4 regions of the Streptomyces sp. NPDC037301 genome follow, and region 4 is predicted to be linked to each of the others. Evidence: riboswitches for the same ligand, from Rfam matches in the RefSeq annotation. Region 4 holds a riboswitch; each other region holds the start of a gene.
The links. Region 4 has a riboswitch for cyclic di-AMP ahead of ACZ7IB_RS23640 (C40 family peptidase). Riboswitches for the same ligand answer to the same signal wherever they lie in the genome.

Region 1 (7,686 bases), on a different contig from region 4:
CGTGGCGGCGCCGCTGATCGCCGCGCCGTTCTTCTCGCTGTCCAGCACCATCTGTACCGGCATTGCCGCGATGGTGGCCGTCACCGTGCTGCGGCTGTACAGCAACCCGTTGCCGTTGGTCGTGCCGTTGATCGAGCTGCTCACCCTGGCCACCGTCTCGGTCCTCGCGGTTGTGATCAACGCGGTCGTACGGCGCGGCAATGAGCAACTGGCCTCCGCGCGGGTCATCGCGGAGACCGCCATGCGGGCGGTGCTGCCGAAGCCGTCCGACCGGATCGGCGGGCTGCATGTGGCGGCGCGGTACGAAGCGGCGCAGGCGGACGAGTTCGTCGGCGGCGACCTGTTCGCCGTGGCGGACACCCCCCAGGGGGTGCGACTGGTGGTCGGGGACGTACGGGGGAAGGGGCTCGACGCCGTGGAGTCGGTGGCGGTGGTCATCGGGGCGTTCCGGGAGGCGGCCGAGCAGGAGCGTTCGCTGGAGGGCGTGGCGCAGCGGCTGGAGCGGGCGCTGGCGCGGGAGGGAGCGCGGGGCGGGCTGGACGCGGTCGAGGGGTTCATCACCGCCGTACTGGCCGAGATCCCGTCCGGGGTGTCCCGGGTACGGATCGTCAACCGCGGTCATCCCGAGCCGATCCTGCTGCACCCGGACGGGGCGGTGGAGGTGCTGGGGTCCACGGTGCCCGCGCTACCGCTCGGGATGGACCTGGGGGTGTGGCCCGACCGGGCGGACGAGTGGGATCTGCCGGCGGGGACGACCCTGCTCCTCTACACCGACGGTCTCTCCGAGGCGCGGAACGCCGATGGGGTCTTCTACGACCCGGCGGCCCGGCTGCGCGGGCGGATCTTTCCGGGGCCCGAGGAGCTGCTGTCCGCGCTGACCGATGACGTGCGGCTGCACACAGGCGGCGAGACGACCGACGACATGGCGCTGCTCGCGGCCGTACGTCCCGCGGAAGGGCAGCCGGACCGGCGCAGGACCGTGAAGATCGTGGGCCTGGAAACGATGTGACGGGTGGGGCGGGGGCTCCGCGTGGATCGGATGCTTCGTGCGGGCCGGATGCTTCGTGCCGGCCGGGTGCCTCGTGCGGGCCGGGTGTTTCGCGCGGTTTGGGTGCGCGGCCTTGGGTACGGGATGCCACCGTACGTAACCGATAGGCGTCGCTCCGCATAACATTTGACGCAACGTCAGAAACCGGGTAATGACTGAGGGGCGATCAACTCGTCCGATTCCACCCGGTTGTGTCCCGTAAAGTCCAGGCCAAAGACCTGAACGATCAGTGGGAACAGCTTGGAATCGGACCCGTGTGTCTATTAACGTTCGATAACGCAGCGCGGTCGTCCCAGCCGTCGTCAGTGGCGGCACCGTGCGCGAGCGCCGAATTCCGCAAGGGAACCGGGGAACCACCTACATGGGGTGAATCGGACACCTGTGTCTCGTGAGAGGCAGAGGGGCCCGTAGGAGACCTTCCTGCTCCGAACCCGTCAGCTAACCCGGTAGGCGAGAAGGAAGGAAAGGAGTGCGCCCCCGTGGCGTCCAACAAGCCTGCCCCCGAGGCCCCCTCTCGGTTCAACCCCGAGTTCAGTTCCGACTTCGGCGCCGACTTCGGAACCGATTTCGGCTCCGACTACGGAACCGCCGGGACGGGAACGGCGTTCGGCGGCGACTTCGCCGGTGAGTTCGGCAGCGATTTCCGCGCCGACGGCAACGCTGAGCCCGACAGAAGCTGGGACGAGTGGAACCCCACCGAGGAGTCCGTCCGCCCCGTACGCGGCAAGCACCGCATCGCCAAGCAGCGCAACGGACTTGCCCGTAGCTCCACGGTGCTCGGGGTCGGTGTCATCGCGGCAGTCGGCGCGAGCGGCATGGCCACCGCGCAGAGCAAGCCGCCGGTCTCCATCTCCCTTCCCGACTCCATCTCGGACAACCTCCCCGACGCCAAGTCCCTTCCCGGCGTGGGCTCCCTGTTCTCCGGTGAGTCCGAGGCCGACAAGGCCGAGGCCGCCGCCGCTGCCGCCCCGCTCACCACCGCCGGCCTCACCGCCGCCGAGGCCGAGCAGGGCACGATGGACGCGGGCGAGGCACTCCGCGCCCGCATCCTCCAGCAGGCCGAGCAGCAGCGGGACGCCGCCGACGCCGAGGCCAAGGCGGCGCAGGAGAAGGCGGCCGCGGAGAAGGCCGCCGCCGAGGCCAAGAAGCAGCAGGACGCGGCCGAGGCCAAGGCCGCCGCCGAGAAGAAGAAGGCGGAGGAGGAAGCCAAGGCGAAGGCCGAGGCCCTGCGGCTCGCCAAGCTCGCCGCCAGCTACGCCATCCCGACCTCCTCGTACACGATCACCTCGACCTTCGGCCAGGCCGGCCCGATGTGGTCCTCCGGCCACCACACCGGCCTCGACTTCGCGGCGCAGGCCGGCACCCCGATCAAGGCCGTACACGGCGGCACCATCAAGTCGGCAGGCTATTCCGGTTCGTACGGCTACCGCACGGTGCTGGAGCTCGACGACGGTACGGAGCTGTGGTTCTGCCACCAGTCCTCGATCGGCGTCAGCGTCGGCCAGAAGGTCACCACCGGTGAGACCATCGGCCGGGTCGGCGCGACCGGCAATGTCACGGGCGCGCACCTCCACCTGGAGGTCCACACCCCCGACGGTACGGGCATCGACCCGATGGCCTGGCTGCGCGACAAGGGCCTCAACCCCTGATCCGCCGGCCGCCTCCCGGCCTTCGTGATCCGAGCCGGTTCGCAGGCCGTTGAACCCCGGCAGTCCTGACGCTCACCCCCCGACGTCAGGGCTGCCGGTCTGCCGGAATAGCGGACCCGCCGGAGTCCGTTGATCGAGATATGACTTCTCTTCGTAAGCTGGGCCCTTCCGACCTCCAGGTCTTCCCGCTCGCCCTGGGTGGCAACGTCTTCGGCTGGACCGCCGACGAGGCGCAGTCGTTCGCCGTGCTGGACGCCTACGCCGCGGCGGGCGGCAACTTCGTCGACACCGCCGACGCCTACACCGCCTGGATCCCGGGCAACGAGGGCGGCGAGTCGGAGACCGTCATCGGCAAGTGGCTCGCGGCACGCTCCAACCGTTCCGACATCGTCGTCGCCACCAAGGTCGGCGCCCACCCCTCGTACAAGGGGCTCTCCGCCGCGAACATCAAGGCCGCGGCCGAGGAGTCGCTGCGCCGGCTCGGTACCGACCACATCGATCTGTACTACACGCACTTCGACGACGAGACCGTCCCGGTCGAGGAGATCATCACCGCCCTCGATCGGCTGGTGAAGGAGGGCAAGGTCCGGGAGATCGGCGCCTCCAACATCAGCCCCGAGCGGCTCCAGGCGTCCCTGGACTTCTCGGAGCGCGAGGGGCTGGCCCGTTATGTCGCCCTGCAGCCGCACTACAACCTGGTCTCCCGCGACACGTACGAGGGTGAGCTCCAGGACACGGCCGCCCGGGCCGGGCTCGCCGCCGTCCCGTACTTCGCCCTGGCCTCCGGTTTCCTCACCGGCAAGTACCGTCCGGGTGCTTCGGTGGAGAGTGCGCGGGCCGAGAAGGCCGGTCAGTACCTGGAGTCGGAGCGGGGGCAGAAGGTCCTGGCGGCACTCGACAAGGTCGCCCAGGAGCGCGACGCGGAGATCGCGACCGTCGCGCTTGCGTGGCTCGCGTCCCGGCCGACCGTCGCCGCGCCGATCGCCTCGGCCCGTACGGTCGAGCAGCTGCCCGCGCTGGTGGCCGTCGCCGACCTCTCGCTGACCGAGCAGGAACTGGCGGACCTCACCGAGGCATCCGCCTGACGGGGGCGGCTGTTCACGGATGCGGAGCGGGGCGCTCCTGGGGCATCCGTGCGATGCGGAGCGGGGCGTCGCCCACGGACGGCCCTACTGCGGTGGCGGTGGCCGGTTCGGGTTCAGAGGCTGGTGCGGTTGTAGCCGTAGCCGCCGTGCTGCGTGCGCTGCGGCGGCGGGGGCGGGTAGGCGTACGGAGCTGCCGGCAGGTGGTGGGGGCGCAGGCGGCCCGTCGCCTGCGCCGCGTATGTCAGGGCGGGAGCGGCCACGTCCCTGCGCTGCCAGAGGTGGTGCAACAGCTCCAGCTCGCGCTCGGCGAAGTCCGGGCCCACCGCGCCGCGGCGGGCCTGCCGACGTAGCGATGCCAGTGATGTCGCGAACGATTCGTACTCGGCCACGGCGCGGGCGGCAGCCCTGCCATGAGCCTTGGCCTGTGCTTCGGCGTGTGCTTTGACCTGGGCCGATGGTCCGCGCCTGGGCGACGCGTGCTGCCCCGGCGACGCGAATCCCGGTCCGTGTCCCGGCCCGTACGGGGGCGTGTATGCCGGTCCGTACGGTGGGGCGGACCCCGGTCCGTATGGGCTTGCCCAGTTCTCCCGGGCTGCGAGGGTGTGCCGGTGGCGTGCCACGTCGCGTGCCATGCCGCGGGCCCGCATCGAGGAGAGGGCGAGCGGTTCGGCGGGGGTCAGCCAGCCGGCCGCCGCATAGGCGGGCAGCTCGGCCGAGAGCGTACGCAGCTCCCGCTGGCGCGACCAGATCGCCAGCCAGGTCACCAGGCCGAAGACCGGGACCATGAACACCCCGTACACGGCATAGAAGCCGTACGGGCCCAATGACGCCGACCCGTTCCACAGGGCGTGCATGCCCATGGCGAGGACGAGACCCAGCAGCGGCAGCGCGATGCGGCGGATCCGGCGGTGCCGCGCACTGACCGCGGCGAGCCCGAAACCTATTCCGGTCAGCACCGTGAAGAGCGGGTGCGCGAACGGCGACATCACCGCACGTACGAAGAACGTCGCGGCGGTCATCGAGACGACGCCCGAGGTGCCTATCTGCTGGTCCTCACCGAAGGCGGTGCCCAGGTAGAGGATGTTCTCGGTGAAGGCGAAGCCGCTCGCGGTGAAGCCGGCGATGACGACACCGTCGACGATTCCGTTGAACTCCCGCCTTCGGAACAGGAAGATCAGCAGGACGGCCGCGGCCTTGGCGCTCTCCTCGATGACCGGCGCTATGACCGTGGCGCCGAGGGTGTCGGCGTCCGACGGGTCGGCGGTGGCCGTGGCTATCCAGCGGGTCGCGAACGAATTCGCGATGATCGCGACCAGGGCGGCCGCGAACGCACCCCAGGCGAAGGAAAACAGCAGATTCCGCCACGGCGCCGGTTCGACCCGGTCCAACCAGCGGAACGCCGCCATCAGGAGTGGGACGGGCAGCACGGCGAGACCCAGACCTACGAGAAACCCCTCGGTGCCCGTCTGATCGCGGACCAGGGCCAGGATCGCCAGACCGCACAGCGCGAGCACCGTGAACACGGCCGCGATGCGGAATGTCCTGCTGCGCCACACCATGCCGACGCGGCGCGGCCGGTAACGCCAGTGCCTGCGCTCCGGCACGGCAGCCAAAATCTCGCCGACCCGCTGCTCCTCGAGAAGCGGGACGGCCGGCTGCGACTGCCGCTGCTGGACAGACCCGTCGGACACCACCCGATGACCCTAACGAGCAGCACTGACACCTGGCCATGGGGCGACGGGTCCGTCAGGTCCCGTCACCGGCTCCGCGCGCAGGTCTCAGCGGCGGGCGAAGAGCAGGTCGTGCACGACATGGCCCTTGTCGAGGCCCTGCCCCTCGAACCGGGTCAGCGGCCGGAACGCCGGCCGCGGCGCATAGCCGCCGTCCGCCAGGGTGTTCTCGAAGAGGGGGTGCGCGGTCAGCACCTCCAGCATCTGCTCGGCGTACGGCTCCCAGTCGGTCGCACAGTGGATCACGGCCCCCGGCTTCAGCCGCTGCGCCACCAGATCGAGGAACTCCGGCTGGATCAGCCGCCGCTTGTGATGGCGCTTCTTGGGCCACGGGTCGGGGAAGTACACCCGTAGCCCGTCCAACGAGTCCGGCTTCAGCATCTCGCGCAACAGGATGATCGCGTCGCCGTTGGCGACCCGGATGTTGGACAGGCCGTTCCGGTCCGCCAGCCCCAGCAGATTGCCCTGGCCCGGGGTGTGCACATCGACGGCGAGAATGCCCGTACCCGGGTCGTCGGCCGCCATCTGCGCTGTGGCCTCACCCATTCCGAAACCGATCTCCAGCACGGCCGGGAGCCCGTCGAACAGCTCGGGTAGGTCGAGGACGCGCTGCCCGTCGATGTCCAGGCCCCACTTCGGCCAGAGCCGCAGCAGGGCGTCCTCCTGGCCGGGCGTGACGCGGCTGCGGCGCGGCTGGAAACTGCGGATCCGGCGTTCGTGGTGCGATCCGGCCGGATCGATCGCGGGTCCGCCGGGGAAGCGCGGCTCCTGGCGCAGCCTGCGCTGCCGCTCGAAGGAGGCGGCGCGCAGATCGTCCGGAATCCCGGCAGCGGCGGAGGCGGGGGCGTGGGCCGAGGAGACGGTGCCCGTCCCGGCTGCGGAGCTGCACGTCCCGGCCGCGGCCTCACCGGGCGTCGGAGCGGAAGGATTCGCGGAGGGATCTGCGGAGGGGTTCAAGGACTCAGACACAATGCCCCGATTCTACGGCGGGCGGCTTCCACCCCGTCCCCCGTGCCCGGAGCAGCGCCCTGCGTGCCACCTCCCGCCCGATGGGCAGGGAGGCCGTCGCGGCGGGCGACGGAGCGTTCAGCACGTGCACGGTGTGCGGGGCCTCGCGGATCAGGAAGTCGTCCACCAGTGTGCCGTCCCGCAGCACGGCCTGGGCCCTGACCCCGGCCGGGGCCGGACGCAGATCGGACTCCGTGACCTCGGGCAGCAGCCGCTGCACGGCTGTCGTGAACGCCCGCTTCGACAGCGAACGGTGCACCTCGCCCGCCCCGTACCGCCAGTGTCTGCGCGCGATCTGCCAGGTGCCGGGCCAGGCCAGGGTGTCCGCCAGCTCACGGGGGCGTACGACGGGCCAGCCGTACCCCTCGCGGGCCAGCGCCGGCACCGCGTTCGGTCCGACGTGGACGCTGCCGTCGTGGCCACGGGTCAGATGCACGCCGAGGAACGGGAACGCCGGATCGGGCACCGGATAGACCAGGCCGCGCACCAGCTCCGGCCGCGCCAGCTCGTAGTACTCCCCCCGGAAGGGCACGATCCGCACCCCCGGGTCGTCGCCCGCGAGCCGCGCCACCCGGTCGCAGTGCAGCCCCGCGCAGTTGACCAGCACCCGGGCCCGTACCACCGGACCGTCCGCCGTACGCACCGCCACGCCCCAGGGGCGCCGGTCGATCGCGGTGACTTCCGCCCCGTAACGGATCACCCCGCCCGCCCCGCTCACCTCGGCGGCGAACCGCGCTGCGACCGCCCCGAAGTCGCACACCCCGGTCGTCCCGACGCGGATCGCGGCGAGCCCGTGCACCTGCGGCTCGTACTCCGCGATCTGGGCGGGCCCCAGCTCGCGCACCGGCAGCCCGTGCTGCCGGCCGCGCTGGACCAGTGCGTGCAGCCGGGGCAGCTCGGACCGCTCGGTCGCGACGATCAGCTTGCCGGTCACCGCGTGCGCGATGCCGTGCTCGGCGCAGAAATCGACCATTTCGGCGGAGCCGCGCACCGCGTAACGGGCCTTGAGCGAGCCGGGGCGGTAGTAGATGCCGCTGTGGATCACTCCGCTGTTGCGTCCGGTCTGGTGACGGGCGGGGCCCCACTCCTTCTCCAGCACCGCCACCCGGGTGCCCGGAGCGGTGCGCGTGATCGCATACGCCGTCGACAGGCCGACGATCCCGCCG
Region 2 (7,686 bases), on a different contig from region 4:
CGGAGAGGCGCAGCTGCGGATGGCGATGCTCCAGCAGAGCTGGGTCGCCCCCGGCCAGATCGATGCCGTCCTGCGCGAGCAGGTCCAGCTGACGAAGCTGGCCCAGGCGCTCGGCGCCGACCTGCAGCAGCCCGAGGGGCAGAAGGCCGTCGGCGATGCGCTCAGCAAGGCGTCGAAGGCACTGAAGGTCGACGTCAATCCGCGCTACGGCGCCTGGGACAACAAGCAGACCCAGCTCGCCAACTACAAGGCTCCCTGGATCACCCAGGTCACCAAGCCCGCGGAGACGGGCGACGGGTCCGGCGCCTAGACCGTGGAAAACGGCGGCCGGACCGACCGAGGTAGATTCGAACGGTGAACGCTGAAGACCCCGGCCGCATCGTCCTGCTCACCGCCAGCCACCGTGTCGCGCCGGGACTGCTGTCCTGGCCCGCCTGGCAGACGCTGCACGCCGCCGACCGGGTGCTCTGCGCCGAGCCGGACCACCCGCAGCTGCCGTATCTGCGCGAGGCGGGCGTCGGCGTCGAGCATTCCGCGCCCACCGCGCAGGAGCTCGTCGACGCCTGTGCGGGCGGCCGGAGCGTCGTCGTTCTCACGGGCGGCGAGGGCAGCCAGCCGCTGACCGATGGGCTGGCCCGGCTCGCCGGTTCGGGCCGGGTGCAGATGCCGGACCTGGAGTTGCTGCCCGGTTCGTACGATCTGCCGGGCGCCCGGCTCCTCGATCTGGTCCAGGTCATGGACCGGATCCGGATCGAATGCCCCTGGACCTCGCAGAAGACCCACAAGGGCCTCGCCAAGTACGCCATCGAGGAGGCGTACGAACTCGTCGAGGCGATCGAGGACGGCGACCGCGACGAGCTGCGCGAGGAGCTCGGGGACGTACTCCTGCAGGTCGTCTTCCACGCCCGGATCGCCGAGGAGGCCGAGGACGAGCCGTTCTCCGTCGACGACGTGGCCGCGACCCTCGTCGAGAAGCTGATCCACCGCCACCCGCACGTCTTCGGCGACGAGACCGCCGAGACCCCTCAGGACGTGCACGCCCACTGGCTGCGGACCAAGGCCATCGAGAAGCAGCGCGACTCGGTCACCGACGGAGTCCCGCTCGGCCAGCCCGGACTGGCGCTCGCGGCGAAACTGGCCGGCCGGGTCCGTACCGCAGGGCTCGATGTGGCGCTCCCCACGGGCGACGGCATCGGTTACGAGCTCCTCGCCCTCGCCGTACACGCCGAACAGGACGGCGTCGACCCCGAAGCCGCACTGCGGGCCGCGGGCCGCGCCTACCGGGACGCCATCCGGGCGGCGGAGGGCAACGGATAACGTCGGGGGGTGAACCACAGCCCCGCCGACCGCCCAGCCGATCACCCCGCCTGCCCCGCCGGCGCCCCCGAACTCTTCACCTGGGAGTTCGCCACCGACCCGTACCCGGCCTACGCCTGGCTGCGCGAGCACAGTCCCGTACACCGGACCGCGCTGCCCAGCGGTGTCGAGGCCTGGCTCGTGACCCGGTACACCGACGCCCGGCAGGCGCTCGCCGACACCCGGCTCTCCAAGAACCCGGCGCACCACGCCGAGCCGGCGCACGCCAAGGGGAAGACGGGCATCCCGGGCGAGCGCAAGGCGGAGCTGATGACGCATCTGCTGAACATCGACCCGCCCGACCACACCCGGCTGCGCCGCCTCGTCTCCAAGGCGTTCACTCCGCGCCGGGTCGCCGAGTTCGCGCCGCGGGTGCAGGAACTGACGGACCGCCTCATCGACCGCTTCATCGCGGAGGGGAAGGCGGACCTCATCCACGACTTCGCGTTCCCGCTGCCCATCTACGCGATCTGCGATCTGCTCGGCGTCCCGCGCGAGGACCAGGACGACTTCCGGGACTGGGCGGGCATGATGATCCGCCACGGCGGCGGCCCGCGCGGCGGGGTGGCCAGGTCGGTGAAGAAGATGCGCGGCTATCTCGCCGAACTGATCCACCGCAAGCGGGAGAACCCGGGGGACGACCTGATCTCGGGGCTGATCCGGGCCAGCGACCACGGCGAGCACCTCACCGAGAACGAGGCCGCGGCCATGGCCTTCATCCTGCTCTTCGCCGGGTTCGAGACGACGGTCAACCTCATCGGCAACGGGGTGTACGCACTGCTGCGCAACCCCGCACAGCGCGAGCGGCTGCAGCACTCCCTCGACACGGGGGAGAGCAATCTGCTGGAGACCGGGATCGAGGAACTGCTGCGATACGACGGCCCGGTGGAGCTGGCGACCTGGCGGTTCGCCACCGAGCCGCTGACGCTCGGCGGACAGGACATCGCGGCCGGCGACCCCGTACTCGTCGTACTCGCCGCAGCCGACCGCGACCCGGAGCGCTTCGAGGACCCCGACACGCTCGACCTCGCACGGCGTGACAATCAGCACCTCGGATACGGGCACGGCATCCACTACTGCCTGGGAGCACCGCTCGCCCGACTGGAGGGACAGGCCGCGCTCGCGACGCTTCTGAGGCGCCTTCCGGATCTGCGGCTTGCGGTGGAACCTACCGATTTGCGGTGGCGTGGCGGGCTCATCATGCGTGGACTGCGCACTCTGCCCGTGGAGTTCGCGCCGGGGTCCGCCCCCGGCATGAAGTGACGATCCGTCAACTCTGTGACTTTCACGTGATCTGTGCTGCATCGACTTGTGACACACGTTCGAGTCCCGCTAGGTTCACCGTTCGACTCACCAGTCACTCGTCAGTCACACGGAAGGCAACCCCATGGGCTCCGCGAACGGCAGACACCGTCGCCCTCGTCAGGCACCCGCCATCGTCGTCGCCGCGGGCGTGACCGGATCGGCCATCGCCATCCCGCTGCTCGGCGCGTCCGGTGCGCACGCGGCCGACGCCACGACCTGGGACCGGGTGGCCGAGTGCGAGAGCGGCGGCATGTGGAGCGCCGACCTCGGCAACGGCTTCTATGGCGGTCTGCAGTTCTCGCAGGAGACCTGGAAGGCGTACGGCGGCGAGACGTACGCCCCGCGTGCCGACCTCGCCAGCCGCGCGCAGCAGATAGCCGTGGCCCAGAAGGTCCTGGACGACAAGGGCCCGCAGGCGTGGCCCAGCTGTGCGGTCATCTCCGGCCTCGCGGTGGACGGGACGCTGCCGGGTGTCGACCCGGGGTCCGCACCCTCCTCCGAGCCGACACAGAGCGCGGAGCCGGCTGACGGTGCGTCGGCGGCCCCGTCCGATGACGCCGCGCCGTCGGGCAGGGCCTCGGACGGTACGGGCGGCTCGAAGGGCTCGAGCGCCGCCGACAAGTCGGCCGACAAGGCCAGGACGTCCGCGAAGCCTCCGGCCACCGCGCCGGCCACTCCGTCCTCCGGGGTGCCCGATTCGTCCGGCTCATCCGGTTCATCCGATTCGTCCGACGGTGTCGGTGGCAAGCACCGCGGCGCGCCGGCCCCCGAAGGGAGCCGGGATGCGTACGGCGTTGACCGCGAGTCGGGCCGCCACGCCTCCCGCGGTGACGCCGACGCGCGCGACGCGGGCGCTTCGGTCGCCGACGGTACGTACACCGTGCACCCCGGCGACAACCTCTGGGCGATTGCTGACGCACAGAAGGTTTCCGGTGGCTGGCCCGCACTCTACGAGGCCAACAAGGATGCCGTCGGCTCCGACCCGGACCTCATCCTCCCTGGCCAGAGCCTCGATCTCGATGTGAAGGCCGAGTGAGGTCGGTCTGAAAATCGGTTAAAAAGGCCTCAAAAACTGGGGTAGTTCAGAGACCTATGTCCGCTTATGTGTAAGTGAGACATGGGTCTCTTTGCGTCAACTGGCGTGTCGCGTCCGGGTAACCCTTCTGCACCGCCCCCACCTGCGAAAACGACGGTTCCTCAGATGCAAGTAGGGGAAGATTGTCCGATGTGTCCGTCTTTGAATGTGAGGGTTGCGTATGTTTACGGTCGGAACCGCTCGCACCGCGGGCCCCGTCGACCGTCACGCCGAATCCTGCCGTCGGTCGAAGGGAACAGACGCGTAAAGCGCCGTAGGCAGGAGCGGGGGACCCAGGTAAGCGCCGGGCCCGATCGTCGAAAGACGCATCAGGACCGGCTTGGGGTGAAGTCGCGTGCTAGGACGTGCGACCGGGCAACTCACTTGGCCCGAACCCGACAGCTCACCTCGTAGGCGTCGGTGAGGAGAAGTTCCATGCTGCTTTCCAGCAAGGGCAAGCACCGCCGCCCGTCCAAGGCCGTCCGTATCGCCACGCTCGCCGGTGTCGCCGGTACCGCTGTCGCCGTACCGCTGATGGGCGCGACCGGCGCCTCCGCCGCCTCTGTCGCCACCTGGGACGCCGTCGCCCAGTGCGAGTCCGGTGGCAACTGGTCCATCAATACCGGTAACGGCTACTACGGCGGTCTGCAGTTCTCGCAGTCCAGCTGGGCCGCCGCCGGTGGTACGCAGTACGCCTCCCGTGCCGACCTGGCCACCAAGGCTCAGCAGATCGCCACCGCCGAGAAGCTCCTCGACATGCAGGGGCCGGGTGCCTGGGGCTGCGCCGGTGCCGGCAACCTGACCAACGACGGTGTCGACCCGGGCGTCGACACCGGCTCCTCCTCGAACTCCACCTCCAGCTCCAACGCCACCGAGCAGAAGAGCACCCCGGCCGCGCCGAAGCGGCAGGCCCAGCCGGAGAAGACCGAGCGCACCGAGGCCCCGGCCGCCTCCCGTTCGGACCGCTCCGCCGCCCCGCAGGCCGAGAAGACCGTCACCACCCCGACCGGCGAGAAGGTCAAGAAGGGCGACGGCGAGTACAAGGTCGCCTCCGGCGACTCCCTGAGCAAGATCGCCGCCGACCACAAGGTCAAGGGCGGCTGGCAGCAGCTGTTCGAGCTGAACAAGGACATCGTCAAGGACGCCGACCTGATCTACCCGGGTCAGCAGCTCCACCTGACGAAGTAGTTCAGGCTCACTCCCCCCGAGCACCCCGGCCCGGCGCGCAATCCCCCGTACGCGCCGGGCCGGGGTTTCTGCGTGACGCGGCACCTCTGTCCGATACGCCGCCTCCACGTGTGGTGCGTCACCCCTGTACAGAGGGAGCCCCGTGTGCCGCACAGGGGGTGTTGGCTATGGGTGATCGTTCAACTGTTGTAGTTGCTGATCAGTAAAATTCTGACCGTTTGCCCGGCAATGCTCGCTCTTGGGTCCTTTTTCGTCCCAGGGGACGGGCGGTCGTCCGACTGAGCGGGCCGGGCCGGTTAGGCTCTTGTCGCAAGGCCAAAGTGACCCTGCACAACCAGTGTCATATCCCAGAAGGAGATGCCTCGTGCCGTCCATCGACGTCGTCGTAGCCCGGGAAATCCTCGACTCCCGGGGGAACCCCACGGTCGAGGTCGAGGTTGGCCTCGACGACGGCAGCACGGGTCGTGCTGCCGTGCCGTCCGGCGCCTCCACCGGTGCGTTCGAGGCCATTGAGCTTCGCGACGGTGACCCCAACCGTTACCAGGGCAAGGGCGTCGAGAAGGCCGTCCTCGCCGTGATCGAGCAGATCGGCCCGGAGCTCGTCGGCTACGACGCGACCGAGCAGCGGCTGATCGACCAGGCGATGTTCGACCTGGACGCCACCGAGAACAAGGGTTCGCTCGGCGCCAACGCCATCCTCGGCGTCTCGCTGGCCGTCGCCCACGCCGCCTCCGAGGCCTCGGACCTGCCGCTGTTCCGCTACCTCGGTGGTCCGAACGCGCACCTGCTGCCCGTTCCGATGATGAACATCCTCAACGGTGGGTCGCACGCCGACTCCAACGTGGACATCCAGGAGTTCATGATCGCCCCGATCGGCGCGGAGTCCTTCTCCGAGGCCCTGCGCTGGGGCGCCGAGGTCTACCACACGCTGAAGAAGGTCCTGAAGACCAAGGGTCTTTCGACCGGTCTCGGCGACGAGGGCGGCTTCGCGCCGAACCTGGAGTCGAACCGCGCCGCCCTCGACCTCATCCTCGAGGCCATCAAGGAAGCCGGCTACGCCCCGGGCAAGGACATCGCGCTCGCGCTCGACGTCGCCGCGTCCGAGTTCTACAAGGACGGCAAGTACGAGTTCGAGGGCAAGTCCCGCTCGGCCGCCGAGATGACCGAGTACTACGAGGAGCTCATCTCCGCGTACCCGCTGGTCTCCATCGAGGACCCGCTGTACGAGGACGACTGGGCCGGCTGGAACGTCATCACCCAGAAGCTCGGCGCCAAGGTGCAGATCGTCGGCGACGACCTGTTCGTCACCAACCCGGAGCGTCTGGCCCGCGGCATCGAGGAGGGCTCCGCCAACGCCCTGCTCGTCAAGGTCAACCAGATCGGCTCGCTGACCGAGACCCTGGACGCCGTCGAACTGGCCCAGCGCAACGGCTTCAAGTGCATGATGTCCCACCGCTCCGGCGAGACCGAGGACGTCACCATCGCAGACCTCGCCGTCGCGGTGAACTGCGGTCAGATCAAGACCGGTGCCCCGGCCCGCTCGGACCGCGTCGCCAAGTACAACCAGCTGCTGCGCATCGAGGAGATCCTCGACGACGCCGCGGTGTACGCGGGCCGCTCGGCGTTCCCGCGTTTCAAGGGCTGAGCACTGGCCCTTCGAGGGCCGAAGGCCTCGGCCTCCGTCCGTCCCCGCACTCGGTCCCGTACCGTGTGCGGGGACGGACGTGCGTAATGGGGAGGCGGACACATGGCCGCGAAGGACCGGGACCGGTTCTCCACCGCGACCCGGCTGCGGCTGCTCGGCGAGCAGACCGCCGCCCGCGTCTACCGGTCGCAGAGCCGCCGTCAGGCCCGCCGCTCCCGGCTCACCGGCCGGGCGGCCTTCCTCGCCCTCGTCGTCTGCTCCCTGGTGGTCGCGCTCGCGTACCCGATGCGGCAGTACGTGTCGCAGCGGGACGAGATCGCCGACCAGGAGCGTATGGCGCAGGAGGCCGCGGCCCGCACCGAGGAGCTGCGCGACGAGAAGGCGCGCCTCCAGGACGATGCGTACATCAGGCAGCTGGCCCGCAAGCACCTGCACTACCTTCTCCCCGGGGAGACCGGCTACACGGTGATCGACCCCGACGCCGTCAAGGAGCGCAACGGCGAGACGGACAAGTCCGGACGGCCGTGGCACTCCAATCTCTGGGACGGCGTCGACAGCGCCGACCGCGACTGACTCTCTTCATCCATCTGCAGAACCGCAGCCCGATCAGAACCTAGGCAGGCATGGAAACCCCCCCTCCGCAGACCGAGTCCACCGCGCCCACCGAGGCGGACATCGCCGCGTTCCAGCAGCAGCTGGGCCGCCCGCCGCGCGGGCTGCGCGCGATCGCGCACCGCTGCCCGTGCGGCAACCCGGACGTGGTCGAGACGCAGCCCCGGCTGGAGGACGGTACGCCGTTCCCGACGACGTACTACCTGACGTGCCCGCGTGCCGCGTCCGCGATCGGCACGCTGGAGGCGAACGGCGTCATGAAGGAGATGACCGAGCGCCTCGGTACGGACCCCGAGCTGGCCGCCGCGTACCGGGCCGCGCACGAGGACTACATCGTCCGGCGCGATGCCATCGAGGTCCTTGAGGGCTTTCCGAGTGCGGGGGGCATGCCGGACCGGGTGAAGTGTCTGCACGTGCTGGTCGGGCACTCGCTGGCCGCGGGGCCCGGGGTGAACCCGCTCGGCGACGAGGCGATCGCGATGCTGCCGCAGTGGTGGCGCAAGGG
Region 3 (7,686 bases), on a different contig from region 4:
GCCAAGGGCAAGAACTTCGACAAGAAGTTCGCTCAGTTCATGATCGGCCACCACCAGGGCGCGGTCACCATGGCCGAGGACGAGCAGAGGAACGGCAGCAATGCCGACGCGAAGAAGCTCGCCGGCGCCGTAATCACGGCCCAGACCGCCGAGATCGAGAAGATGGACAAGATCATCACCAGGCTCTGACCCTTGGCAGGGGGTGCGGGCCTTCGTCGTGCTGAAGGCCCGCACCCCCTCCCGCTACGTCCGAGGGGCCGGACGAGCCCGGCCTCTCGGACGCACGCGGCCGCTCAGTCCGTTTCCGGTGTTGCGAGCAGGTCGCCCACCTCCTCCGCGGTGGTGTCCCGGAGCTCCTCCGTGAGGAGCAGCCAGCGGGTGATGCCGACCGATTCGAGGAACGGCAGGTCGTGGCCGGCGATCAGCAGCGCACCCTCGTAGGACTCAAGTGCGCTGGTCAGTTGTCGCACGCTGGCGATGTCGAGATTGTTGGTCGGCTCGTCCAGCATCAGCAGCTGCGGGGCCGGTGCGGCGAGCATCGTCGCCGCGAGCGCGGCACGGAAGCGTTCCCCGCCCGAGAGGGTGCCCGCCGGCTGATCCGCGCGTTTCCCCTGGAACAGGAAGCGCGCGAGCTGGGAGCGGATGTGGTTGTCGGCGACCCCGGGAGCCATGCGGGCGACGTTCGCCGCGACGCTCAGCTCCTCGTCCAGCACATCCAGCCGCTGTGGAAGGAACCGCAGCGGTACGAACGTCCTGGCCTCGCCGGACAGCGGAGCCAGCTCGCCGGTGAGGGTGCGCAGCAGTGTCGTCTTGCCGGCGCCGTTGCGCCCGACGAGCGCGATCCGTTCGGGCCCGTGTACATGGAGGTTGCCCTCGTGCAGCCGGCCGAACCGGGGACGCAGTTCGTGCAGGCTCAGCACGGCGCGTCCGGTGGGAACGGCGGTGTGGGGAAGGCTCACCCGGATCTCGGCGTCGTTACGGATCGCGTCCGCGGCCTCTTCGCGGCGCTCGCGCGCCTCACTCAGCCGCTCCTCCTGGAGGCCGCGAAGCTTGCCCGCCGACTCCTGCGCGGACCGCTTCCGCGCGCCGGCGAGGATCTTCGGGAGCCGTCGCTCGGCCTCGATCTTCCTGCCGTGCCGCTGGCGGCGCGCCAGCTTCACGTGGGTCTCCTCCAGCTCGCGCTTCTGCCGGCGTACGTCGGCCTCGGCGGCCCGCAACATCCGCCCGGCGGCTTCCTGTTCGGTGGCCAGGGCTTCTTCGTAGGCGGACCAGCCGCCTCCGTACCAGTTCACGGATCCGGAGCGCAGTTCGGCGATGCGGTCCACGCGCTCCAGCAGTTCGAGGTCGTGGCTCACCACGACGAGGACACCGGAGCGCCAGGAGTCGACGGCCTCGTAGAGCCTGTGGCGAGCGAACACGTCGAGGTTGTTGGTCGGTTCGTCCAGCAGGAGAACGTCGGGATGCTCCAGCAGCAGTGCGGCCAGGCGCAGCAGGACGGTCTCCCCGCCGGACAACTGGCCCACGGTGCGGTCCAGTTCGACATCGCCGAGTCCGAGTGACCCCAGTGTCGCGAGGGCTCGTTCCTCGACGTCCCAGTCGTCGCCGATCGTCTCGAAGTGTTTCTCGTCCACATCCCCGGCTTCGATGGCGCGCAGCGCATTGCGCCGTCCGGCGATGCCCAGGGCCTCGTCCACACGCAGCCCCGTGTCGAGGGTGATGTTCTGAGGGAGGTGGGCGAGGCTGCCACCGACGGTCACCGAGCCCTGGGACGGGCGCAGTTGGCCGGCCAGCAGTCGCAGCAGTGTCGACTTGCCCGCGCCGTTGGTCCCGACGAGACCGGTGCGGCCGCGGCCGATGCTGAGGGAGAGCCCGTCGAAGACGGTCGTGCCGTCCGGCCACTGGAAGGACAGGGCGGAGCAGGTGAGAGAGGCGTTGGGGGCGGTGGGTGTCGCCATGGTGATCCTCGCAGTCGCAAGCGCGGTGAATGGGGGCTTCGTATGCGAGCACCACGCAGCGACCGAACCGAGAGGGAGGTGCGGCGGTCCGAAAGATCGAGGGACGGCTCATGCACCGAGGTCGCATCCACGCGGGGTCACGGGCAGGACTGAACACTGCTACCGCGTGACGGGCGTACGGCTGGAGCCGTACGGCGCGATGATCGCGAACCTCAGATGCGCAACGTCCACCTCTATCGGAGACAACAGAGCCGTTGAAAACGATATCTACCCGGAGGGCGAAAGGCAAAGCCTCGATGTCGTGTGGGGGAGTGCGACGAGCGGCCCGCGGGCCGCTTCGCCCGGAGGCCATGGAGCCCTGTCGGGTGCGATCGGCCCGAGAGGCATCCGGATCGTATTTAAATGCTCCAGTATGGGCGATTTGCTTAGAGGTGATCCCTTGGTTAATGAAAGAGGCATTTGGAGAGAGTTGCAACCTTTGAATATTGCCCGAATTGCGCCTTTTGGGGACCCCGTGGTGTGAGTCACGTTCAGAGTTCAAGGCGCCGTGGCGCGCTACCCGGTTCCCTTCTGCGCAGGGAAATTTGGCTTCGCAGTGTGAGGTGGATTACTGCCAAATCCGCGGTTCGATCTTGCAAATGAATTGTGATCCAGAAATAGACCCTTGTTCCTTTCGGTGTTTCTCGTCTACGGTCACCGTCAATCCGGACGGAACGCCGAATCCTGCCGCCGTCCGGCAATCCGACCACTCATGTATGGCAGGAGCGGGGGACCCAGGTAGGCCGCCGATCCGGTATCCGGAACGGCTCGGGGTGAAGCCGCATTTGCGTGCGACCAGACATCTCCAGTCCGAACCCGACAGCTCACCTCGTAGGCGACGGAGAGGAATTCGCTATGCCTGCAACGGGTAACCACCGTCGTCGTAAGTCCACTTCGCTGACCCGCGGTCTCATCGTCGCGGCCACGGGCGGAGCCGCTCTCGTGCTTCCGCTGGTCGGTGCCGGCTTCGCCTCGGCCGCGCCGGCGCAGTCCGCCACCGCCGAAAAGGCTGCGGCGTCGACCGTCGCCTCCGTCAAGGAAAAGACCGCGCAGAAGGAAGCGCCCACCGTCTATTTTGTGATCGCGGGCGATACCCTTTCCAAGATCGCGCGGGAGCATTCGCTCAGCGGTGGCTGGAAGAAGCTGTACGAGGACAATCGAGAGATCGTCGGCGACAACCCCGCAGGGATTCGCCCGGGCATGAAGCTGACAATCGGTGCCCAGGCCGAGTCCAAGACTTCCACCACTGCCGCACCGGCCGCGAAGCCTGCGACGTACACGAACGATCTGGACGGCTGGATCAAGGAGTCGCTGGCCGTCATGGCCAAGCACAGAATTCCCGGCAGCTACGACGGAATCCACCGCAACGTCATGCGCGAGTCCTCCGGTAATCCTCTGGCCATCAACAACTGGGACTCGAACGCCGTCAAGGGCACGCCGTCCAAGGGCCTCCTCCAGATCATCGACCCGACGTTCCGTGCCTACCACGTGCCCGGTACGTCGATGGACAGCTACGACCCGATCGCCAACATCACCGCAGCGTGCAACTACGCCGCCGACAAGTACGGCTCCATCGACAACGTGTTCGGGGCCTACTGACGCACAGCGGCGCCGATGGCCGTTCAGTACCGACGGGTGGCGAGGGGCCGAACAGGCCCCTCGGAAGGGACCGCACCCACCGGTCAGGGACCGCCTTTCGGACTCTCACCCACGTGGACAGCATGCGGAGGCGACGCTAGACGGCGCGCCGGCGGGAACCGGGAACGGTCACATGGCCGGCGAGCCAGGAGAGCAGGGGTTCCAACTCCTCCGCCGCTCGGAGCACGGCGTCGACCAACGCCGACGTGTGCTGTGCGCAGTCCCCGCCGAGGGGACGGGCAGCGGAGACCGAGCGGTACCGGAGCAGGTCGGCACGGGGATGACCGGCGTCATGGCCGCGTGGCATGCGCTTCATGGTGTCGCCGGTGATCTCGTACCCCTGTGCCCCCAGCGCCTCGACGGCGCGCACCAGCCCGGGGCCACTGCCCTGCGCGGCAACGGCCGTACGGAACAACGGCACCTGCCCCGGGTCCGGGTAGGTCCAGCCGCCCTTGATCCGGAGCCCGTCGAGGTCGAAGCGGAGACCGATCTCGACGTTGCGTGCGATCCGGATCGCCGCCACTTGGTGCTGCCACCACCACGGGTCCTTGCGGAACCCCCAGACGGAGAAGTCTTCGTAGGCCTGGTCCGCGTCGGCCACATCGTTCAGCAACGCGATCATGGGCTGCCGTACGAGACGCTCCCGGTCCTTTCTGTGCTTCTCGCGAGCTTCTTGCGAAGGCATGCCCTCCAACTGCAGAAGCAGCTCGAACGCTTGCTCTGTCCAGCCGCTGAATGCTCTTCTCACGCAAGAGATCCTAGCGATCCGGGACTTGAGGGTCGGCGCGCACCAGGTTGTGAGCCGAAGTCGTGCCCTGCTCGCCGGCCGGGTCTCATGCGCGGCCGGCGGGGCGGTTCAACCGCCGGACAACGTCTGTACTGGTGTCCGAGCGGGCTGCGGGTGCCATCTGTTCCACCCAGGAAACCCGTTATACGTCCGATCTGTTGGCGGAAGAGATGGAGGGTGAGCCAACGCCCGTATGAGATCAGCAGCCTCCTGCCGGAGCAGGCGCGAGCCCTTCGCCGTCGCCACGGACCGTCACACCGCCTGAACCGGGCTGCCACCCGGTGATCCGGACCGCAGCGCCCGGCGCGCGCCCGCCGACGCAGGCCTCACTCCTGGGCGCTCTCCGTCGGCTGCTCCGGCTTCTGTGGCGGAGGGCTCGGAACCGTGGCCCCCGCTCCCTCCCGGACGGACTCCACCACCGCCTCGTGAAGGCGCCGGCTGTCGTCCTCCGAGCAGCACGGAACCGGGCTGCCCGACATGGTGAACCAGTCGATCGCACCCGTGTACTGCACAGTGACCTGGGCTGTGTCATCGGCCCAGGTCGTGTGAACGGTCAGGTCTCCGGACAGGACGCCGACCTCGTCCGTGAGCACGCCGCCACGCCCGGAGAAAACACCGCGAGTCGTCCATGACGCCCAAGCCATGTCTCCAGGCTGGCATCAAGACCGTGGACGCGCGACCCGCGGCCATGCGCGCATCGCGGCGCTCCGGGGCGCCCGCCCCCTTCCGGAATCTGGAATGGGCGAAACTTTGCACCGGATCCTGCTGCGGTTCCCGCACCCGCCAATCCCCATAAAATGACGAACTCTTAACGTCAAATCGTCAGATCTGCTCGCTGAAACAACGAATTCCGAAGGTGAACACCTCTTGACCTGCGGAACTCGTCAGGATTGCATGTCGCGCTGGGAGCGACGAAACCACTCACCACGTCCTCGTCTGGAGGCGATACCGCTCCCGCGCTCAGACACCGCACCTTTTGATCGGAATCGCACGATGACCGAAACGCTCAGCGCTCCCCAGGCGCTCGCCCCCGCGACCGGCCCCACTCCACAGAAGCTCAAGCGTTCCATCGGCGTCGTGGGCGGGACGCTGCTCACGCTCTCCTGCGTGACGCCCGCTTCGACACTCTTCGTGGTCGTACCCGACCTGTTCTCCAGCCTGGGCACGTACACCGCCCTCACGATCGCCATCGGCTCGCTGCTCTGTATTGCGGTCGCCTTCTGTTACTCGGAGCTGGGCACCCTCATACCGAGCGCGGGAGGTGAGTACGCCATGGTGTCGACCATGGCGGGACGGCTGGCCGGGTGGCTCGTCTTCGTGCTCTCCCTGCTGGTCGTGATGATCGTGCCCCCAGTCATCGCCATGGGGACGGCCGACTATCTCGCTCCCGTCGTGCACATTCCGGCTCCCGCCGCGGGCGCCGGCGTCATGGTCCTCGCCACCCTCGCCGGTCTCCTGGACCTGCGCGCCAACGCGTGGATCACCGGGATCTTCCTCGTCCTCGAAGTGATCGCGGCGGGCGTCGTCGCCGTTCTCGGCTTCGCGCACTCCGAGCGCGGGGCCTCCGCGCTGGTGCACGGGTCGGTCGCCTCGTCGGGCAGCACGACCTCCACCGTCACCGCGATGATGGTGGTCTCCGGGCTCGCGATCGCTCTCTTCATCACCCAGGGCTTCTCCACGGCCGTCTACCTCTCGGAGGAACTGGAGAACCCGCGGCGCAACGTGGCCCGCACCGTGCTCGCCACCCTCGCCATCTCCACCGCGGTCATTCTCGTCCCGGTCATCGCCATCACGCTGGGCGCCCCGGACCTCGAGGCCCTGACCTCGGGCGACCTCAACACCATGGTCGCCGCCTGGTCGAACTCGGCCGTCGGTACGTTCGTCAGCCTCTGCGTGGCCCTCGCGATCATCAACGCGGGCATCGTCATGGTCATCCAGAACTCACGGGTCCTGTTCGCCTCCGCCCGTGACAAGGCGTGGCCCGAGCCGATCAACAACGCCCTGTCCCGACTCGGCCGCTTCGGCTCCCCGTGGGTGGCGACACTGGTCGTCGGCGTCCCCGGCGCGGCGCTCTGCTTCGTCAACCTCGACACCCTGTACGGCGTCACCGGCGTCTCCGTCACCGGCATGTACCTGCTGGTCGCGGTCGCCGCACTGCTCTGCCGCCGCGGCACGCACCGCGAGGCACCGGCCTGGCGCATGCCCCTGTGGCCTGCGATTCCCGTACTGCTCATCGCCGTGCTCGCGTACATCCTGACCCAGCAGGAGACCGAGTACCTGCTGTGGACCGGCGGGATCACGGCGGTCGCCACGCTCTACTGGGCGCTGTATCTGCGGCCCCGCCGGGAGACCCGCTGGCTCGTCAGTATTCCGGAGGACGCACAGCCCTGACCGGATGGCCGGGACTCGCGACCCGTATCCCGCGCTCTGCCCGGCCCGCCGAGCCGTCACCCCGGACAGGCCGGGGCGACGGCGGAGGTCATCAGCCGACGGGCCGCACCGGTGCCGTCGGCCGGGACGGTCCACAGGTCCGAGCCGTAGTCGCCGGGGAGGGCGTAGACGAGAGTGGAGTCGTCCGCCCACACCGCCTGGTCGTCGATGGTGCGCTGCTCGGCGGTCGCGGTCTGCGACATGCGGCGCAGATCGAGCACATACAGCCGCCACGGGGCGTCGGGCGAGGCTCCCGGGACGCGCTTCTTGTAGGCGATGCGGGTGCCGTCCGGCGAGAGCGAAGGGCATTCGACGTTCCCGTGCAGGGTGGTGAGAGTGCGGGCGGTGACGTCGCCCCGGACGAGGTAGGTCCGGCCGTGGGTCGCCAGGGTGGCGTAGAAGCGGGTGTCGTCGGCGAACGTGACACCCCAGATGTTGATGTCCGAGGCGCGGTAGGGTGTGCCGTCCTTGGTGACGGTGTACGTCTCCAGGTTGTCGTCGATCGCCCAGGTGCGGGTGTCGACGATGACAGTGCCGGGTACCGCGGCCGGCCGCCGCCCCGGACGGGTGCCCGGGGCGGCGGCTTCGGCGGTGCGGGAGTCTGCGAGATACACAGATGTCAGTTCCAGATGCCGGAGATGTCGGACGCCGAGGCCGCGTTGCCGGCGTGCGTCGTCAGGCCGGCCAGGTCCTCCAGGGTGCGGAGCACGTTGTAGTGGTTGTAGGTGGCAGCGCTGGAGCTGCCGGGGGTGACGTGCTGACCGTAGAGGACGGTGGGGATGCGGTTCCCCGACAGCTTGTTGTCCTCGTCGAACGTGACGACCAAGAGGCTGTTGT
Region 4 (7,686 bases):
ACCATCGAGATCGTCCGCCGGAACGAAGCGGGCTCCAGCCGCCGCACGGACAACGGCGTCGACGACATCGCGGCAACCATCTCCGGTACGACCGCCATTCCGATGCCCGCGCTGACCAGCGCACACACCAGCGCGTAGCCGGGCGACTCGCAGACCACGGCGGGCGTCGCCCCTGCTTCGGCCAACGCCTGCTCCACCCCGCGGCGCGGTGGATGCGTCGGCGCACTGCTGATCAGCGGCCGCCCCGCAAGTTCTGTCACCGGCAGTCTCCCGGTGCCTTCGGACAGCATCTGCCCGACCGCCGTGATCAGGACCAGTTCCTCGACCAGCAGCGGTTCGGCGAATACCCCGGAGGGCCAGGCCGCTGCGGCAGCCGGCTCGTACACATGGGTCAGCGCAAGATCGGCCTCGCCCGCGGCCACCGCCGCGACCCCGTCCGGCGGCTCGTACTCGGTGACCGCCAGTTCCACATCCGGGTGGGCGCGACGGAAGGCGCTCAGCACCGGCGGCAACAGATGGATGCCCGCGGTGGTGAACGTGCCGACCCGGAGGCGTCCGCCGGAGAGTCCGGAGAGACGGGCCAGTTCGTGGCGGGCCAGGTCCATCTCGTCGAGGATCCGCCGTGCGCGTCCGACCAGCAGTTCACCGGCGGCCGTGAGGCGGGCCCCTCGGCGGTGGCGCACCAGCAGTGCAGCGCCCGCCTCCCGCTCCAGCTTGGCGATCTGCTGGGAGAGCGCGGGCGCAGTGTAGCCGAGTCGGGCGGCGGCCCGGGTGATCGATCCGGCTTCCGCGACCGCCACCAGCGCCGCGAGCCGTGTCGGGTCGTACATTAAGCGTTCCTTTTGGCAGACCCAGAAGATTGCAAGTACACGCTAAAGGCTCTGCCGGGCCAGGGTGGACCCATGGACGCACAATTGATCGCCTTCACCGGGGTCGCCGCTGGAATGGTCGCGCTGCCGGGCGCGGACTTCACCGTCGTCGTACGCAACGCGCTCGCCTCCCGGTCAGCGGGGGTGGCGAGCGCGCTCGGTGTTGCCGGTGGACTCCTCGTGCACACCGCGCTGGCCGTCGCCGGGCTTGCCGCTGTGCTGGTGACGCTGCCCGTACTGTTCCGCACCGTTCAGCTGCTCGGCGGGGCCTACGTCCTCTGTCTCGGCATCAGTGCCCTGTACGCGGCTCGGCGCCGCACCACGGGCAGGGCGGGCGAGGCCGAGGGCGAACCAGCAGGGCAGGGAACGGTACGCGCACTGCGCCAGGGCTTCCTCACCAACGCCCTGAATCCCAAGGCGCCGGTGCTCTTCCTGAGTCTGCTGCCGCAGTTCGTTCCCGACGGGCAGCCGCCGCTCCCGAGGACCTTGTTGCTCGCAATGATCGTGGTGCTGCTTGCGCTGATCTGGTTTCCCGCCGTGGCCCTCCTGGTGGACCGGCTGGGCCGGTGGCTGCGCCGGCCGCGTACCGCCCGCGCCATCGAGGGCGGCAGCGGCGCGGCGCTCACCGGTCTGGGGCTGGTGCTGGTGTCCGGCTCCCTGCTGCACTGAGGAACGAGCGGGTCAGCGGCGGAGACCCGGGCCTGTCCGGTGGATCACGGCCGGGGGCGCGGGCCTGATGCGCCGGACAGGCATCAGCGGACCCGCCCGTAATAGACGCTCTTCGTCCAGATCTTCTCCAGCCGGACCACCGCGCCGGTCCTCGGCGAGTGCCAGATCCTGCCCTTACCGGCGTAGATCCCCACGTGGTAGATGCTGCGGCCGTAATGGAAGAAGACCAGATCGCCGCGTTGCCTGTGCGAGGCCGAGATATGGCGGGTCTTGTTGTACTGCTGCTGGGCCGTGCGGGGGAGCTTCTTGCCCGCCTTTTTGAACGAATAGACCGTCAGACCCGAGCAGTCGAAGCGGTTGGGGCCGGTGGCCCCCCACCCGTACGGCGATCCCTTCTTCGACGCGGCGATGTTGAGTGCCTTCATCGAGAGTGCCGCTGCCTGGGCTTGGGGCGTGGCGCCCGGGGCAAGCATGGTGCCGCCGACGGCGGCCAGTGTCAGAACCGAGGCCGTGCCGGCCCGGGCGAGCAGAGACGGGACATGAACCTGCGCAGCCATGCGCAACCCTTCGTCAGCCGCCTGTGAAGGATGACCTGTCGGGTTCGGGCTGGCGAAGTTGCCCGGCCGCGCTCGGCGGCTTCACCCCGAGGGTCGACCGGTGTTCCGGTCGACCCGTTGTGCTCGGGTCCTCCACTCCTGCCGATCCACTTCTGTCGACCAGGCATCCGGACGGCGGCAGGACTCGGCGTCCGCCCGGACCGCCCCGTCGCGGTGGCGGGGGCTTGTCGTCCCAGGGATCTTGACGCACCGACTGCCGGATTTCCGAGTGAAAGCGACGATATGTGAGTCTCCTCACGAATGGCCCGTTTGGGTGGGGCTGGTGATTTCGAAGACCGTGCAGGTCACTCGGACCGGTCTCGCACCAGGGATGGAGGGAGGGATTCCGATCACTGTTCTCGCAGAAAACGCAAGTTGAGATATCGCCCGTGAGGGGGAATCCCTACGCCGAACGAGCTAGGAATTTTGATGTGCCTGCCGGGCGTGTCGCGCAGGGGAGTTGAGCGAAGTCCGTCGGAGTCGGGGACGGAGTGAGTTGAGCAAACCCCGTCGGAGGTGAGGGCAGGGGGAGTTGGCCGGAGCCGGCCGGGGTGGGAGACGAAGTGGGCTGCTCAACTCGTCTGAGCGGGGGGTACGGTGACGCGTCCGGCCCGCCGTTCCCCGTCCAGTACGCGCAGCGCCCGCGCCAAGGTGGCGGCGTGGATCTGCGCCTCGCCGCGCTCATGCATCAATGCGAGGGCATCCCGCAGCGCGCCCGCCCGTGAGGCCAGTGCCTGTGCGGCGCGCAGTGCGCCGTAGGTGTCGCTGCCGCGTGCCGGGTTGATCCGGCCCAGTTGGTCCAGGACTTCGAGGTAGCAGTCGATGAACTCCCCCTCCGCGCGCGTCAGTGCGGGGAGCGGCGGCAACTCCGGTGGCTGCATCGGGCGTTCACCTCGCGCTGTGCGGCGGGAGTGACGACTTCCGGGTCTCCATGATGTGGTCCACCAGACCGTACGCCTTGGCGCCCGCCGCGTCGAGGATGAGGTCGCGCTCGATGTCGGTGGCGATCTGCTCTGCGCTGCGGCCCGTGTGACGGGCCAACAGTGTGGTGATCATCTCGCGGACCCGTTCCAATTCCTGTGCCTCGATCTCCAGATCGGAAGGCTGGCCCTGAACCGGCTCGGTGAGCCCGGGCTGCTGCACGACGACCCTGGCGCCGGGCAGTGCGTGCCGCCGGCCGGGAGCGCCTGCGGCGAGCAGTGCGGACGCGCAGGAACCGGCCTGGCCGAGGCAGTAGGTCTCCACCTCGCAGGTGAGGTACTGCATCGTGTCGTAGACCGCGGACATGGCACCGAACGAGCCGCCGGGGGAGTTGATGTAGAGCGAGATGGGCCGGTCAGGGGCGTCGTGTTCCAGATACATGAACTGGGCGATCAGATCGGTGGCCGCGGTGTCGTCGACCGGGGTGCCGAGGAAGACGATCCGTTCGGCGAGCAGCTTGGAGTACGGATCGAGGGTGCGGGTCCCGTTGGTCGTGCGCTCGGTGAACTCGGGCAGCACGTAACGGGCGGTGGGGCGGAACAGCATGGCGTTGCCTTTCCTCCGGGGCTGTACGGGGACCTGCGCAAGCATCTGTAAAGAATGTACAGGACGTACAGAAAATTATGATGGGGAGCAGCACCGTCTCGCTGTGTGCGACGGTGGTCGGGGCGTAGCCGGGCCCAGCCGTTGGCTTGCCGGTCACGGGGTTCAGGGCGGTCCCGCTCTGTACCGACCGGCGCTTCGGAGTCGAGCCCTTGCTCGGCTTGACCGTCACCCGAATCCAGCGGCTGAAGTCCCGGGCCTCGACCCGGGTCGCCCGGCCCCAGGGGACCCCCACTGCCTGCAGGAACCGCCACCACCGCAGCAGATCCATTCGAACCGTCGACGGAGCCCTGCCGGCCGCCAGCGGCTCCTGAAAGTAGACCGCGACCGCTTCCACGCTTGTACCGTCGGGGTCGAGGAGCCGATAGGGCTCGTACCGGTCGCCGGTCTCCACCAGCCGACCCCACCGAGGAACCACCAAGGCGGCCAGATCCCGCTCGGGCGCATCGTTCGTCACGACCGGTCAACGTAGCGACCGCGGACACCACTTTCCCTCTGAACTGCAGAACCTCCGGGGTTCGTTCAGTCAACGGGGCGTCCGCTGCCCGATGCTCTGGCCCGACCCCGACCCGGGGGTCCGTCGTCGTGCTGAACGGCATTGGACCCGCGAGTTCGACTCCAACTCGTGACCACGCCGCTTCCGGGCTCCGTGGACGGACAAACGGGGAGCGGACTAGCCAAGAGGGCAGCGGTAGCGCAACTTGTTGAGAGATCCGCCGCCGGTGGAGTCCTCCACGGCCGCGCCGTCTGCGCCCCAGCCAGCGGCTTCGTAGAAGCGCCGGGCGCGTTCGTTGTCTTCCAGGACCCACAAGGTGGCTTGCGTGTAGTCGGCCTGTCCGAGAGCCGCCAACGTGGCCAGCATCAACTGCCTTCCGATTCCCGTGCCCCAGACCTCGGGCATCGCGTAGAGTGTGCCGATTTCCGCGATGACAGGGGTGTCCTGAGACGGGCCGAAACTTGCGAATCCGACGATCCCGGCCTCGGTTTCAGCTACCAGTACTCCCGACGATGGCCACCGTGTTTTCGCGATTCGTGTCTTCCACTCGGACTCTTGGCGGCTCGGGTCCATGGCGTCGAGGTAGTGCTGGGGAACAAGACCGGCAAAGGCCACCTGCCAGGAGCGCACGTGGACGCCAGCGACCTCTGAAGCATCATCAGGCCATGCCTGTCGAATCTGCATGGCTGTCATTCTTCAAGTCCCGTCAATTTGGGCCAAGTTCTTTTCCTGAGGGCGATGGTGTCGACGGTCAGGGATTTCCCCACGACCTGCATGATCGGCGTCACGTACTTCCCCACCCGCGCGGTCACCATTCCCCAGGGGGATGGTGACCGCGCGGCACACCCTCGAAGGGCTGATCAGACCACCGGCGGCCCCGCCTCGATGCGGCGCAGTACGGGGGGCAGGCGGTCCAGGTCGGGGCAGGTTTGGACCTGTCGCTCGTCCCACCAGGTGGCGCCGGCGTCGTGCAGTGGGCCGATCACGTCCTTGGCCTTCGCTGCGTCCGGCGGCGTGGCTCCGCCGAGTACGAACTCGAAGGGGTGCTCGGCCCCGGCTGTACGGTGCTTGCGTACATAGCCGACCAGTTCCCGTACCTCCGCGACATCGGGCACATGTCCATGCCGGGCCGTCTCGAAGAGTGGCGCCGCGCCGTCCCACCGCGCTGCCCGCCGCATGGGCGGACGGTGCGGCCAGAACCCGCCGATCCACACTGGCGGACCCGGCCGCTGCACGCCGGCGGGCGGCATCGTCACGTCCCGGACCTCGTAGTGTTGACCGTGGTGGTTCACCGGCTCGCCGGACCAGAAGCGCCTCAACAACTCCAGTCCCTCGTCCAGCCGCTGCGCGAGGAGGCGTGGCTCGGCAGTGTCGCCGAAGCTGCGGTATTCGTCCTCGATCGGACCGCCCAGGCCGGCGGCGAAGACCACCCGGCCGCCACTGAGGTGGTCCAGGGTGGCCACTTGGCGGGCGAGTTGCTGCGGACGGTAACGGGGGACCGGCGTAAGCAGGGTGCCCAGTCGGATCCGGGAGGTCGCAAGCGCGGCCGCGGTCAGCAGCATCCAGGGGTCACCGAAGGGACGATCCTGGTGCCGTCGGTGCAGCACGTGGTCCCAGACGAAGAGTCCGTCCCAGCCGGCCTGTTCGGCGGCGGCCGCCACGGTCGCGACGTTACGGGGGTCGGCAAAGTCGCCGAAGTTGGGGATGTTGATGGAGTAGCGCATCTCAGCAGGATGTGCAGCCGGCCACGAGGGGGCAATCGGATTTCCCGGCGGGCTACGGACAGGCGTAGGACCACGCAGGCTCCATCGTGATCTCCGAACCACAGTCGAACGGACAGGACTGACCCGCCGGACTCCGCATCACGCGCGAAACCCGTCAGCTGCTACGGCCACCACCTGGGGAATTACGTGAGCACAGCCCCTGGGGAATCGCGTGACCGTCGACAGATGGTGAGTGCTCGGCTGTCTGTTCCAGCAGTGCCCGCGCCGAGTCCGCGTAGCGGATGGCGGTCCTCTCGTCGATGCCGAAGACCAGTGCGAGGTGGAGCGGGTCGGCGCCGTGGGTGAGGGCCTCTTCGAGCTGTCGGTCGACGCGGAGTCGTTCGAGGGTGGCAGTGAGGTTGCGGGTGGCCCGGGTGGCCCGGGTGGTCCAGAGCTTGCCGGCCGGGCCGAGTTCGACGGCGGTCTTCTGGGTGATCAGCTTGGTCAGCGCGATCTCCAGGTTGATCGCGCCGATCTGCTCCTCGGTGAAATGGGCGTTGACTGCTTCCCGGACCTCGTCGGTGACGCCCTGCGCACCATCCTGCATCCGGGTGGCGGCCTCGGCCAGCGCCAGTGCCGCGCGCTCCGCATCGGTGTAGAACGGCGCCTCACGCCACGCCGCTACGTTGTGCAGCCGCTCATCGGTGTCACCGGCCTTCTTCCCCCCAGCGACACTGGCGTAGACGCATGCCGAGCAGCCGTTGATCTGGCGGGCGCGCAGGTGGACCAGCGCGAGCAGCTTCGGGTCGACGCCCCCGGCGGCGATCGCCTTCTGGAGGTGCTGGATCGCGGTCCACACATCGGGGTTGTTCGCGTTCTTGTTCTTGAGCCGGTTTTCCATGTGGGAGTGCTCTCCTTCATCGGGTTACGTTGCGGCGTCTGCGTGCGTCATCCCTATGACGGAGCAGCTTTCAGGGAGGTAACAACATGGCCGGCACCCATCCCGCGGACCCGATCGTCGATGCCTTCGAGTCCCACCGTGACCGGCTCCGGGCGGTTGCCTACCGCGTGCTCGGATCACATGCCACGCGGAAGACGTGGTCCAGGAGGCGTGGCTGCGTCTCTCCCGCCAGGACACCGGCACCATCGACAACCTCGGCGGCTGGCTGACCACCGTGGTCGGCCGCATCAGCCTCGATCACCTGCGGTCGGGCCGGACGCGCCCAGAAGTCCCCCTCGACGACCAGCTACCCGAAATGGCCCTCGGCCCACCTCACCTCACGCGAAGGTGTGAAACCGCCACGCCCCGTAGGAGTCGCCCCACCCCCGTGACAACGGGCGAAGAACCGTTCCGCACGTCAACTCCAGCCTTGATCGGCCACACAATCCCATCCTTGGCACATGCCATCGTGTCCGCCGGGCGCCACCACGCCGCCCACCCCACCAACCGAAAGCGAGGCACCGTGAAGAAGTCCATCGCCTGCTGGACCGCAGCAGCGGCATGCGCCCTGCTTGCCCTCACCGGAACCGCCGAAGCCTCCGACGCCACCATGGCGAAGCCCAAGACGTGGTACTCCACCGCCGTCTGTGGTGTCGAGAAGATCGGAAGTGGCGACCACGGAGACAAGCAGCTCAAGGGCACCGGAAAGGGAAAGAGCAAGTCGGAGGCCGAAAAGTCCGCCCAGCGAGATGTGCAAGCCCAGATCAGCAAGAAGTACGGAAAGGGGTACCGGGCGCACCACTGCACCTTCCGCAGCTCCAGGCGGTAG

Region 1: linked by a shared signal. The riboswitch ahead of ACZ7IB_RS23440 (M23 family metallopeptidase) and the one ahead of ACZ7IB_RS23640 (C40 family peptidase) in region 4 are both predicted to bind cyclic di-AMP.
Region 2: linked by a shared signal. The riboswitch ahead of ACZ7IB_RS28530 (transglycosylase family protein) and the one ahead of ACZ7IB_RS23640 (C40 family peptidase) in region 4 are both predicted to bind cyclic di-AMP.
Region 3: linked by a shared signal. The riboswitch ahead of ACZ7IB_RS14610 (transglycosylase SLT domain-containing protein) and the one ahead of ACZ7IB_RS23640 (C40 family peptidase) in region 4 are both predicted to bind cyclic di-AMP.

Annotation. Positions count from the first base shown of each region.
Region 1 covers NZ_JBVJWD010000014.1:192,838-200,523, forward strand. The annotation lists gene ACZ7IB_RS23435 (PP2C family protein-serine/threonine phosphatase) at 1-1,009, shown strand, start outside; cyclic di-AMP (ydaO/yuaA leader) riboswitch at 1,364-1,516, shown strand; gene ACZ7IB_RS23440 (M23 family metallopeptidase) at 1,528-2,697, shown strand; gene ACZ7IB_RS23445 (aldo/keto reductase) at 2,838-3,782, shown strand; gene ACZ7IB_RS23450 (PrsW family intramembrane metalloprotease) at 3,896-5,473, opposite strand; gene trmB (tRNA (guanosine(46)-N7)-methyltransferase TrmB) at 5,561-6,469, opposite strand; gene lhgO (L-2-hydroxyglutarate oxidase) at 6,474-7,686, opposite strand, start outside.
Region 2 covers NZ_JBVJWD010000020.1:102,946-110,631, reverse strand. The annotation lists gene ACZ7IB_RS28550 (SurA N-terminal domain-containing protein) at 1-310, shown strand, start outside; gene ACZ7IB_RS28545 (nucleoside triphosphate pyrophosphohydrolase) at 355-1,317, shown strand; gene ACZ7IB_RS28540 (cytochrome P450 family protein) at 1,327-2,619, shown strand; gene ACZ7IB_RS28535 (transglycosylase family protein) at 2,744-3,697, shown strand; cyclic di-AMP (ydaO/yuaA leader) riboswitch at 3,997-4,168, shown strand; gene ACZ7IB_RS28530 (transglycosylase family protein) at 4,172-4,924, shown strand; gene eno (phosphopyruvate hydratase) at 5,289-6,569, shown strand; gene ACZ7IB_RS28520 (FtsB family cell division protein) at 6,672-7,142, shown strand; gene ACZ7IB_RS28515 (DUF501 domain-containing protein) at 7,193-7,686, shown strand, end outside.
Region 3 covers NZ_JBVJWD010000007.1:185,506-193,191, reverse strand. The annotation lists gene ACZ7IB_RS14620 (DUF305 domain-containing protein) at 1-189, shown strand, start outside; gene ACZ7IB_RS14615 (ABC-F family ATP-binding cassette domain-containing protein) at 294-1,955, opposite strand; cyclic di-AMP (ydaO/yuaA leader) riboswitch at 2,661-2,845, shown strand; gene ACZ7IB_RS14610 (transglycosylase SLT domain-containing protein) at 2,850-3,593, shown strand; gene ACZ7IB_RS14605 (DUF2461 family protein) at 3,730-4,380, opposite strand; gene ACZ7IB_RS14600 (hypothetical protein) at 4,746-5,063, opposite strand; gene ACZ7IB_RS14595 (APC family permease) at 5,413-6,810, shown strand; partial or broken gene ACZ7IB_RS14590 (TolB family protein) at 6,867-7,382, opposite strand; gene ACZ7IB_RS14585 (alkaline phosphatase family protein) at 7,469-7,686, opposite strand, start outside.
Region 4 covers NZ_JBVJWD010000015.1:27,557-35,242, reverse strand. The annotation lists gene ACZ7IB_RS23650 (LysR family transcriptional regulator) at 1-830, opposite strand, end outside; gene ACZ7IB_RS23645 (LysE family translocator) at 903-1,538, shown strand; gene ACZ7IB_RS23640 (C40 family peptidase) at 1,622-2,095, opposite strand; cyclic di-AMP (ydaO/yuaA leader) riboswitch at 2,099-2,271, opposite strand; gene ACZ7IB_RS23635 (hypothetical protein) at 2,707-3,015, opposite strand; gene ACZ7IB_RS23630 (ATP-dependent Clp protease proteolytic subunit) at 3,023-3,658, opposite strand; gene ACZ7IB_RS23625 (GNAT family N-acetyltransferase) at 4,392-4,898, opposite strand; gene ACZ7IB_RS23620 (LLM class flavin-dependent oxidoreductase) at 5,075-5,938, opposite strand; partial or broken gene ACZ7IB_RS23615 (carboxymuconolactone decarboxylase family protein) at 6,366-6,818, opposite strand; partial or broken gene ACZ7IB_RS23610 (sigma factor) at 6,905-7,182, shown strand; gene ACZ7IB_RS23605 (hypothetical protein) at 7,312-7,686, shown strand.